2 regions of the Candidatus Rhodoblastus alkanivorans genome follow, and region 1 is predicted to be linked to the other one. Evidence: predicted binding sites of a transcription regulator. Region 1 holds the regulator's gene; the other holds the start of a gene.
The links. The regulator LexA, encoded in region 1, represses DNA repair genes until DNA is damaged. The targets are predictions, from matches to a motif close to TGTTCNNNNTGTGTTCNG.
Positions count from the first base shown of each region.

Region 2: dnaE (DNA polymerase III subunit alpha) is a predicted target of LexA. The motif match lies at 1,517-1,534, and genes of this name have one in related genera.

Region 1 covers NZ_JAIVFP010000001.1:2,244,167-2,249,126, forward strand. The annotation lists gene K2U94_RS10545 (ComEC/Rec2 family competence protein) at 1-475, shown strand, start outside; gene cynS (cyanase) at 485-973, opposite strand; gene lexA (transcriptional repressor LexA) at 1,218-1,922, opposite strand; gene K2U94_RS10560 (helix-turn-helix domain-containing protein) at 2,286-2,738, opposite strand; gene K2U94_RS10565 (hypothetical protein) at 3,034-4,960, shown strand, end outside.
Region 2 covers NZ_JAIVFP010000001.1:1,957,641-1,962,600, forward strand. The annotation lists gene K2U94_RS09045 (lipoprotein-releasing ABC transporter permease subunit) at 1-617, shown strand, start outside; gene K2U94_RS09050 (ABC transporter ATP-binding protein) at 610-1,317, shown strand; gene dnaE (DNA polymerase III subunit alpha) at 1,688-4,960, shown strand, end outside.

The DNA.
Region 1 (4,960 bases):
TGCGGCTTTGCGCGACGCCGGAGGGCGCCTCGCGCTTCTCGGCAAAAGGCGCGATTCCTTTGCCGCCGAACAATGGCTGCGCGCCGACGCCGACCTGCGCCCGGCGTCCGAAGCCGAAGCCGCCGGCCGTTGCGACACGCTCGGTTGCGTCGGCGTAATGCGCAATGGCGAAGCGGCGGCCCTGGTGCTCGACGGCGAAGCCTTCCATGAGGATTGCGCCCGGGCGCAGGTCGTCATTTCGCCGCTCTATGCGCCGAGCTATTGCACGCCAAAAATTCTGCTCGACCGCCGCAAGCTCCGGGAAACCGGGGCGGTGACACTGGCTTTCGGCCCGAAAGGCATGGAATGGCGCACAACCCGCGCGCCAGGCGAGGATCGCCCCTGGTCACGCGCGCCGCGCCGCCGGGCGCTTGCGCCATTGCGTCCCGCCGCCGCGCCGGAGTCGCCCGCGACGAAGGACGATTCGCGGGAATAGCGGGATTGATTATCCGTTCTTGGCGCCATTCGGCGGCACGCCGGGGCCGGCGCCGTAATATTTGTAGGGCAGGAATTTGCCGGACATGGAAATCTTGACCCGGTCGCCCTTGGGGTCGGGCTGGCGCTCGATCGCCATGTCGAAATCGATCGCCGACATGATGCCGTCGCCGAATTCCTCCTGGATCAGTTCCTTCATCGCCGGTCCATTGACCATGAGCAGTTCGTAAAAGCGATAGAGCAGGGGGTCGGTCGGCGGCATCGGCGAATTCTGGCCGCGCATCGGAACCTCGGTCAGCATCCGCTCTTCCGACTTGGTCAGGCCGAGAAAAGCGGCAGACTTGGCCGCGAGCGCCTCGGGAAGGCGCATCTGGCCGAGCAGCGCGCCGACGATCAGCACATCCGCCATTTCGCCGGTCGCTTCGACGATCTGCTGCCATGTCAGGCGTTTTTCGCGCTTGATGTCGAGAATGCGTTCGGTGAGTTGATCGCGGGTCATGCGCATACTCCTTTGCCAGGGACAAAACGCCTTCACAGAGGTTAAGCGTCAATTCCCCGGCCCGCCAGAGAACTGAGCTCAAAATTTGTCCATGGAATAACGCCAGAAATTCAGCGCAGCGACCCTTCCGGCTGTCACTGCGACCGTGAGCTAAAGGCGCGACGGGAAACAATTAACCATCTAACATATTGAAATAATGCATGAGTTTCTTCGTCGCTTTTCCCGTCGTCCGCGAAAACTCCGCTCAATATTTGCGCACGAGGCTCACCAGCTTGCCCTGGATGCGGACCCGGTCCGGCCCAAAGATCCGCGTTTCATAGGCCGGATTGGCGGCTTCCAGCGCGATCGAGGCGCCGCGCTTGCGCAAGCGCTTCAAGGTCGCCTCCTCGTCGTCGATCAAGGCGACCACGATTTCACCCGACTCGGCGGATTCCTGCTTCTTGATGACCACCGTGTCGCCGTCGAGAATGCCGGCCTCGATCATCGAATCGCCCCGGACTTCGAGCGCGTAATGTTCGCCGTTGGACAACAGGTCCGGGGGGAGGGCGATGCTGTGGGACCGTGTTTGCAGCGCCGATATCGGCGTGCCGGCCGCGATGCGGCCCATGACGGGGATGGCGACGTTCTGGCTCGAATCGGAGGGGTCGCCCGCGACGACTGGCCGGGTCTTGCCGAGATTGCCTTCGATGACGCTTGGCGCGAAACGTCCGCCGCGCGGCGCCGCCGGGGTTGACGACTCGGGCAGCCGCAAAACTTCCAGCGCCCGGGCGCGATTTGGCAGGCGCCGGATGAAGCCGCGCTCCTCCAGCGCCATGATGAGGCGATGAATGCCGGACTTCGAGCGCAGGTCGAGCGCGTCCTTCATTTCGTCGAAGGATGGAGGCACGCCGGTCTCTTTCAGGCGCTCATGAATATAACGAAGCAATTCGCTTTGTTTCCTGGTCAGCATGGCCGCGCCCTGTCTAATCTTGCCGCATCCGGCGTTGCTTTGGCGCTTCAGAATCACGCCAATACAAATCATGAACGGAAGATAGATGTTCGCGCTTGGTTCTGCAATCGAAAAGATGTGAGATGGTTGCTGCTGGAGCGCGTAAAATTAATTGCAAATCCCGGAATTCGGTAATTGCACGCCGGGACTCGAAAATCTCTTTAATAACAACCTTGTAGGTGTGTAGTGTTCGCCAAACCGGATTGGCGAACACTCGGCTGATTTTCCGTATGTGCGATGCTGTTGATTTTTCTATACATTTTCAAAAAGGATTGGCGAACATGCTACGCCAAATCCCACGATTGGCGAACATTTTGCCGAACATCAACCGGTCTTGGTTTCGCGGCGCCCAAACGAAAGGTGCGAGACGAAGGGACCGAACGCGCCTTCTGCCCGAAAGCGATCATATCGGGCCTCCAAATCGGCTGTCATTCGGGCCGCCAGTGTTAATGCCTTTTCGCGCTCGTGCTGAGGCGTCTCAGGCCCCAAAGATGGCATAAGGCCAAGCTCAATAAGCGATCCGCAAACAGCGTCATAAAGATCGGAATGGTGCGGTCGAAAGTCGCCATATATAAAATAGTCCGCGTCTATGCGCAACAAATGTGCCAGACGCAAGAAAAAATCGGCAGGAATACGGTTTTCACCATTTATGTAATTCTGAACAGTGCGATACGAAATCCCTAATTTCTCCGAAATTAGTTTCATTGAGACTCGCTTTTTCTTTATCACGGCGCGTAGCGCCTCCGCCAGTCTGGCATCGTCGTAGTCGCTTGCCATATACCGAAATGTGCGTTATTCTGAACAAAATGCACCGAAATAAGACATTAGGCGGCGCAATGCCCAAAATCGTTCGCACCCTCCCTCTCGTAATTACAATTGCCGGGTCAGACGATCTGTATCAGACCGTCCGCGCGGCATTAGTCGCGCGAAATTCCAGCCTCAATGCTTGGTGTAATGCAGCCGGCGTTAACAGGCAAACCGCGGAAAAGGCGTTGAAAGGAGCACGCCACAGCCGACGTGCGGACGAACTTCGTCAGCGTCTCCTTGCAGAACTGTTCCCCGAGAAAGTAGCGTGAGGGACTTCCTTCCCATCGCCGTCATCGCCGACGCAGCAGCCATATCGAGCCGGGCGATTGAACGCGCCATCATGCGGGCCAGCAAGAACCCGTCGGCGACTTGGAACGGCGCGCGCTTGGTTGTCCGGGAAGTCGCCGGGCGCGGCGGCCGCGGCGGGCGTCAATACGAAGTCAAAGTCGATAGCCTGCCCGCCTACATTCAAGAGCGTTTAAAGCGTGTTTCAACCGCGGTTGCAGCTCCAGCGCCCGGCGACATTACGCGAATAGAGCGCGACATTCGCTACGACCTGGTCATGCGGGTTGTTACCCATCCTAAGGGGTCGGAAGGGAGGGCGAAAGCGGCACGCGAAGAGGCGCAACGACGACTCCTTAACCCGCGCACCGGCCGGATGGAATATGTTTCCGTCGCCACGATCATGCGTTGGGTCAAACGCCATGAAGACCAAGCTGAAGCCGGTTTGGCGCGGCGAAAGCGTTCGGACGCAGGCCAAAAGCGTGTCATCCTAACCCAAAAATGGGACAGCTCCGTTCCTTTTGACGATGAAGTCAAGAAACGCATCGCCTCTGAATTGCGGCTTTACATCCGGGGAGAGCACAAGAACCTGGCTTCCTTCGGCCACATCCGCCTGATGGCTGAGCGGAAACTCATAGAGCTTAGCCGCGCCGCCGGCTTTCAAGCATCGGCCGACATTTGCGCGTTGCCCGACAATTTCATCAAGGCGGAACGGATCGCGCGCAAAGCCGGCGTCTTCCTCCGCGATCGCAAGGCGTTCCAAGACGATTTGCCGGGCATTCTTCGCGGCGTGAGCGGCTTGGCGCCGTGCGACGTGATCTACGGCGACGTGCATAGCGCCGACGTGCTCTTGCCCAAAATTGAGGGTTTCCAACGTCACGCGAAATTTATCGCATGGTTCGACGCGGGGACCCAAAGGGCGTGGCTCGATGTCGTCATCCTGGAGGAAGGCAAAGGCGTAACCAACGCCCACGTCATCGAGAGCTTTCTGCGCATGGCCACGGCCTGGGGGATGCCGGGAACGCTCTACCTCGACAACGGGTCCGAATATAATTGGGCCGAATTCGTCGACGACGCAATGAAGCTTCTCGGCCACAGGGTCGTTTTCGGCCGCGAAAGCAATGTCGTGAACGCCAAGCCGTATAACGCCCGCGCCAAGGAAATCGAGGGCTTTTTCGGCCGGTTTGAACGGCATTATCTGGCGCAAATCCCCGGCTGGGTCGGCGGCGACCGGATGAAGTCGAAAACCTCGAATGTCGGGAAGGCCCCGACACCATACGGCGGAGATTTCGGCCAATTCGTCAGGATGATCGAGGCACAACTCATAATTTATCATAATCGGCCCCAAAAGGGTCGGAAACTCAAGGGTCTGCCGCCTTTTGAGGCGTACAAAAAAGCGATTGCGGCCGGCTGGTCCAAAACGGAAATCGACCCATTAGCCTTCATCACGGCCTTTTCGACCGAAGAGCGACGCAGCGTCAGCGGGGGAAGAATTCAATTCTCCGGCGCATCATGGACCTGCGACGAGCTGCAAAGCTATTTGGGCGATTATGTCATTGTTCTGGTGCCAAAATATCAAGCATGGGATCGTCTTCCGATCCGTGACGACAAAGGGCGCCTCCTGGGGTTGGCGCAGCGCGACGCGGAATTTCATCCCCTTGATCCATCCGGCGCGCGCGAGGCCGCCTCGCGCGGCGCGCGTCGCGTGAAGGCGGCCAAGGCGCTATGTCGGTCTATTCCAACGATCGATGCGGAAGCGGAGATTATCCAACTCGCGTCAGTTCTTCCGCGTGAACCGCATGCGCCGATCGGCGCGCACATTGGCCCGTCCGCCGAGGCGCGGGCCATCGCTTCCGGCTTGACTGAAACGCCAAAGGAACGACGCGCGCGCGAGCAGGCCGAACTGAAAC
Region 2 (4,960 bases), 290 kb from region 1:
AGGCCCAGGCCTTTTTCAACCGCCCCGACGAGGCCAATATCATCGAGGGCTTCGTCGCCCATCCCGATAAGGTCGATGCGGTGCGCGAGCGGATCGTCCAGGCCATCACCCGTCCGATCATGCTGACGGACTGGCGGCAGCGCTACAAGAGCTTCTTCGACGTGCTCAAGGTCGAGAGCGATTCGATCTTCCTCATTCTCGCGATCATCGTCGCGGTGGCCTCGCTGCTGATCGTCCAGGGGCTGATTCTTCTGGTCAAGGACAAGGGCCGCGACATCGCCATCCTGCGGACCATGGGGGCGACGCGCGGCTCGATCCTGCGCGTCTTCATCCTTACCGGCCTCTCCATCGGCGCCACGGGCGCGATTCTCGGCACGGCTTTGGGCGTGCCGCTGGCGCTGCAGCTCGAAAACATCCGCACTTTCGTGAACCGGACCTTCAACCTCAACCTGTTCCCGGCCGACATCTACCATCTGTCGCAACTGCCGTCGTCGCTCGATCTTCACGAGGTCGGTGGGATCGCCGTGCTGACCCTGTGCCTGTCCTTCCTCGCCACGCTCTATCCGTCGTGGCGCGCCGCCCGGCTCGATCCGGTCGAGGCCCTGCGCCATGAATGACGAGGCTTCAAAAAACGCTCGGCGGCCGACGCTGAAACTGACCGGGGTCACGCGGCGCTACCGCGAGGGCGACGGCTTTCTCGAAATTCTCCGCGGGGCCGACGCCGTGCTGTGGCCGCACCAGGCGGCGGCGTTGGTTGCGCCTTCGGGCGCCGGCAAATCGACCCTGCTCCATATCGCGGGGCTATTGGAGCGGCCGGACGGCGGCGAGGTCGAGATCGAGGGCCAGCCGACCTCGGGCCTGAACGATTCGCAGCGCACGGCCCTGCGGCGAAACCGAATCGGCTTCGTCTATCAGTTTCACCATCTCCTGCCGGAGTTCACCGCGACGGAAAATGTCATGACGCCGCAGATGATCGCCGGCCTGCCGCGCCAGGAGGCGCGGCGCCGGGCGCTGGAGTTGCTCGATTATCTCGGCCTGGCGGCGCGCGCCAATCATAGGCCGTCGGAAATGTCCGGCGGCGAGCAGCAGCGCGTGGCCATCGCCCGTGCGGTCGCCAATGCGCCGGGCTTGCTGCTGGCCGACGAGCCGACCGGCAATCTCGACCCCGAAACGGCCGACCGAGTTTTCTCGGCGCTGATGTCGCTGGTGCGCGCCACTGGCCTTGCGGCGCTGATCGCGACTCACAACGTCGACCTTGCCGCGCGCATGGACAGGCGCCTGACCTTGCGCAACGGACTGCTGGCGGAAATGCCGTGAACTGAAACCGGCTGTGGCCCTGCCGCCACATTTGCGTGCAATGCGTTATGGCGCTCTTGACCGCCGTAAAACCTCAGGATTGCCGCAATCTAGCCGCAAAAGCGGATGTTCGGCCACGCAACTTATCCACAAGGCGCTTCCCAGCTTATCCACAGGATGCTGCTTCGTAATCTCTTGTTTTTACGTGATATGTCATGAAGGCAACAAATCTTGAACAGTTCGTCGTCATCGGAATAAATATAGAATATCAAGCGAACATTACGAAAACAGACGTTATCCACATGTTTTTGTCGAAAGATTATATTGGGGCGGGACCTTTGCGGTTCACGGCCGCATTATCGTAATCCAATTCAGGCGTGGGAGGCGGGCAATGGTCGAGCGGATGATCGAGAAAGTCGGCTTCGTTCATCTCCATGTTCATACCGCTTTTTCCTTGCGCGAAGGCGCGATCGGCGTGAGCAAATTGCTGAAGCTCGCGCTCGCCGACGTCCAGCCCGCGGTCGCGGTGACGGACGTCAACAATCTGTTCGGCGCCCTGGAGATTTCCGAAAAATTCGCGAAGGAGGGCGTGCAGCCCATCGTCGGATGCCAGCTCACGTTGGATTTTGGCGACGTGGAAAATTTTCGCACGCGCGGCGAGAGTCTGGCGCTGGACGCCGGCAAGGGCAATATCGTGCTGTTGGCGCAAAGCGAGCAGGGCTACGCCAATCTCATGCGGCTGGTCTCGCAGGCCTGGCTCATGGTCGATCCCGGCGATTCGCCCCATGTCGGAATCGCACAGCTTGCGGCGGCGAGCGAAGGTCTGATCGCGCTGAGCGGTGGTCCGACCGGACCGCTCGACCGCGCTTTCGCGCTCGACAAGCCCGAGGTCGCGCAGGCGCGGCTCGCCGCTTTGGCGCCCTTGTTCGCCGATCGATTCTATATCGAAATCCAGCGCCACGGGCTCGAAAGCGAGCAGAAGGTCGAACCCTTCCTGCTCGACATGGCCTATCGCGAAGGCCTGCCGCTGGTTGCGACCAATGAGCCCTATTTCGCCGTCGCCGCCGATTATGACGCCCATGACGCGCTCATGTGCATCGCCGACGGCGCCGTCGTCGGCCAGGACAACCGGCGCAAGCTCACGCCCGAGCATCGCTTCAAAACCCGCGCGGAAATGGTCGCTTTGTTCGCGGACCTGCCCGAGGCGACGCGGAACAGCGTCGAAATCGCGCTGCGTTGCGCCTATCGGCCGCGCACCCGCAAGCCGATCCTGCCTAATTTCAACGAAGGCGTCGACGAGGCGGCGGAATTGCGCGCTCAGGCCGCATCCGGCCTCGCCGACCGGATCAGCGCCCATGGCCCGGCGCCCGGCCACACCGAGGAGGATTATCGGAAAAGGCTCGAATTCGAGCTTTCGATCATCGAGAAGATGAAGTTCCCCGGCTATTTCCTGATCGTGTCGGACTTCATCAAATGGGCGAAGGCGCAAGGGATTCCGGTCGGGCCGGGGCGCGGCTCGGGCGCGGGCTCGCTGGTCGCCTATGCCCTGACCATCACCGATCTCGATCCGATCCGCTTTTCGCTGCTGTTCGAGCGCTTCCTCAATCCCGAGCGCGTTTCGATGCCGGATTTCGACATCGATTTCTGCCAGACCCGCCGCGACGAGGTCATCGCCTATGTCCGCCGCCGCTATGGCGAGGATCGGGTGGCGCAGATCATCACCTTCGGTTCGTTCCTGGCGCGCGGCGTGTTGCGCAATGTAGGGCGGGTGCTGGAAATGCCGCTTGGCCTCGTGGACAAGCTCGCCAAGCTTGTGCCGCAGAACCCGGCCGCGCCGGTCTCGCTCAAACAGGCGATCGATTCCGAGCCCCGCCTGCAGGAAGCCGCGCAGCAGGATTCGCGAGTGCGGCAGCTGTTGGAGGTCGCGCAGAAGCTCGAAGGGCTTTACTCCAACGCCTCGACCCATGCCGCGGGCATTGTCATCGGCGATCGGCCGCTGGATCAACTCACGCCGCTCTATCGCGATCCCAAATCCGACATGCCGGCGACCCAGTTCAACATGAAATGGGTCGAACAGGCCGGATTGGTGAAATTCGACTTTCTGGGCCTCAAGACGCTCACGACGCTTTCAACCTGCGTCGCGTTGCTGAAACAGCGTGGGATCGAGGTCGATCTGTCGAAAATCCCGCTCGACGACCAGAAAACCTTCGACATGCTCGGGCGCGGCGAGACGGTCGGCGTGTTCCAGGTGGAAAGCGCGGGCATGCGCAAGGCGCTGGCCGAAATGCGCGCCGACCGTTTCGAGGACATTATCGCGCTGGTCGCGCTCTACCGTCCCGGGCCGATGGCCAATATCCCGACCTATTGCGCCGTGAAACATGGCGAGGAGGACGCCGATTACCTCCATCCCAAAATCGAGTCCGTGCTGAAGGAGACATTCGGCGTCATCATCTATCAGGAACAGGTGATGCAGATCGCCCAGATCCTGTCGGGCTATTCGCTCGGCGAGGCGGACATGCTGCGCCGCGCGATGGGCAAGAAAATCAAGGCGGAAATGGACAAGCAGCGCGCCCGTTTCGTGGACGGCGCGGTGGAGCGTGGGATTGAAAAAGCCAAGGCCGATGAAATCTTCGACCTGCTGGCGAAATTCGCCGATTACGGCTTCAACAAGAGCCATGCCGCAGCCTATGCCCTGGTCGCCTATCAGACCGCGTGGTGCAAGGCCAATCATCCGGTCGAATTCCTCGCCGCCTCGATGACGCTCGACAAGAGCAACACCGACAAGCTGGCGGAATTCCGCAACGAGGCGACGCGTCTCGGCATCAAGGTCGAGCCGCCTTCGGTCAACCGCTCCGGCGTGGATTTTGACGTTCATCGCGACGCCTCGGGCGTCCTCACGATCCGCTATGCCTTGTCGGCGGTGAAGGGTGTGGGCGAGGGGCAGGCGGAGGCTTTGGTGCGGGCGCGCGGCGCAAGATCGTTCCGCGACCTGTCCGACCTCTCGGCCCGGCTCAATCCGCGCGAGGTCAACAAGAAGGTGCTGGAGGCGCTCGCCGCCGCCGGGGCCTTCGACGAGCTGGAGCGCGACCGCGCCAAGGCTTTTGCCGCGGTCGAGCCGATTCTCGCCCTTGCCAATCGCGCGCAGGAGGAAAGCCTTGTCGGCCAGTCGGCGCTGTTCGGCGCCGCCGAGCCGGAGGCCCTGCGCCTGACCAATTACGAGAACTGGTCGGCGGAAGAGCGTCTGCGCCGCGAATTCGAGGCGATCGGCTTCTTCATTTCCGGCCATCCGCTCGACGCCTATCAGAACGTGACGAAAAGGCTGCGGGTCGATAATTGGGCCCATTTCGCGAGGGCGGTGAAGCAGGGCGCCTCGGCGGGGCGACTCGCCGCCACCGTGCTCGACCGCGCCGAGCGCCGCACCAAATCTGGGTCCAAGATGGGGATCGTGACCCTGTCCGACCCTTCCGGGCAATATGAAGCGATTATGTTTCAGGAAGGACTGAACCAATATCGCGACCTGCTGGAGAAGGGCGCCTGCGTGCTGGTCACGCTTCAGGCCAATCTCGATGGCGAAGACGTGCGCGCCCGCATCACCATGGCCGAGAAACTGGACGAGGCGGCGGCGCGCATCCAGAAGGGCCTGCGCATTATTCTGCGCAATCCG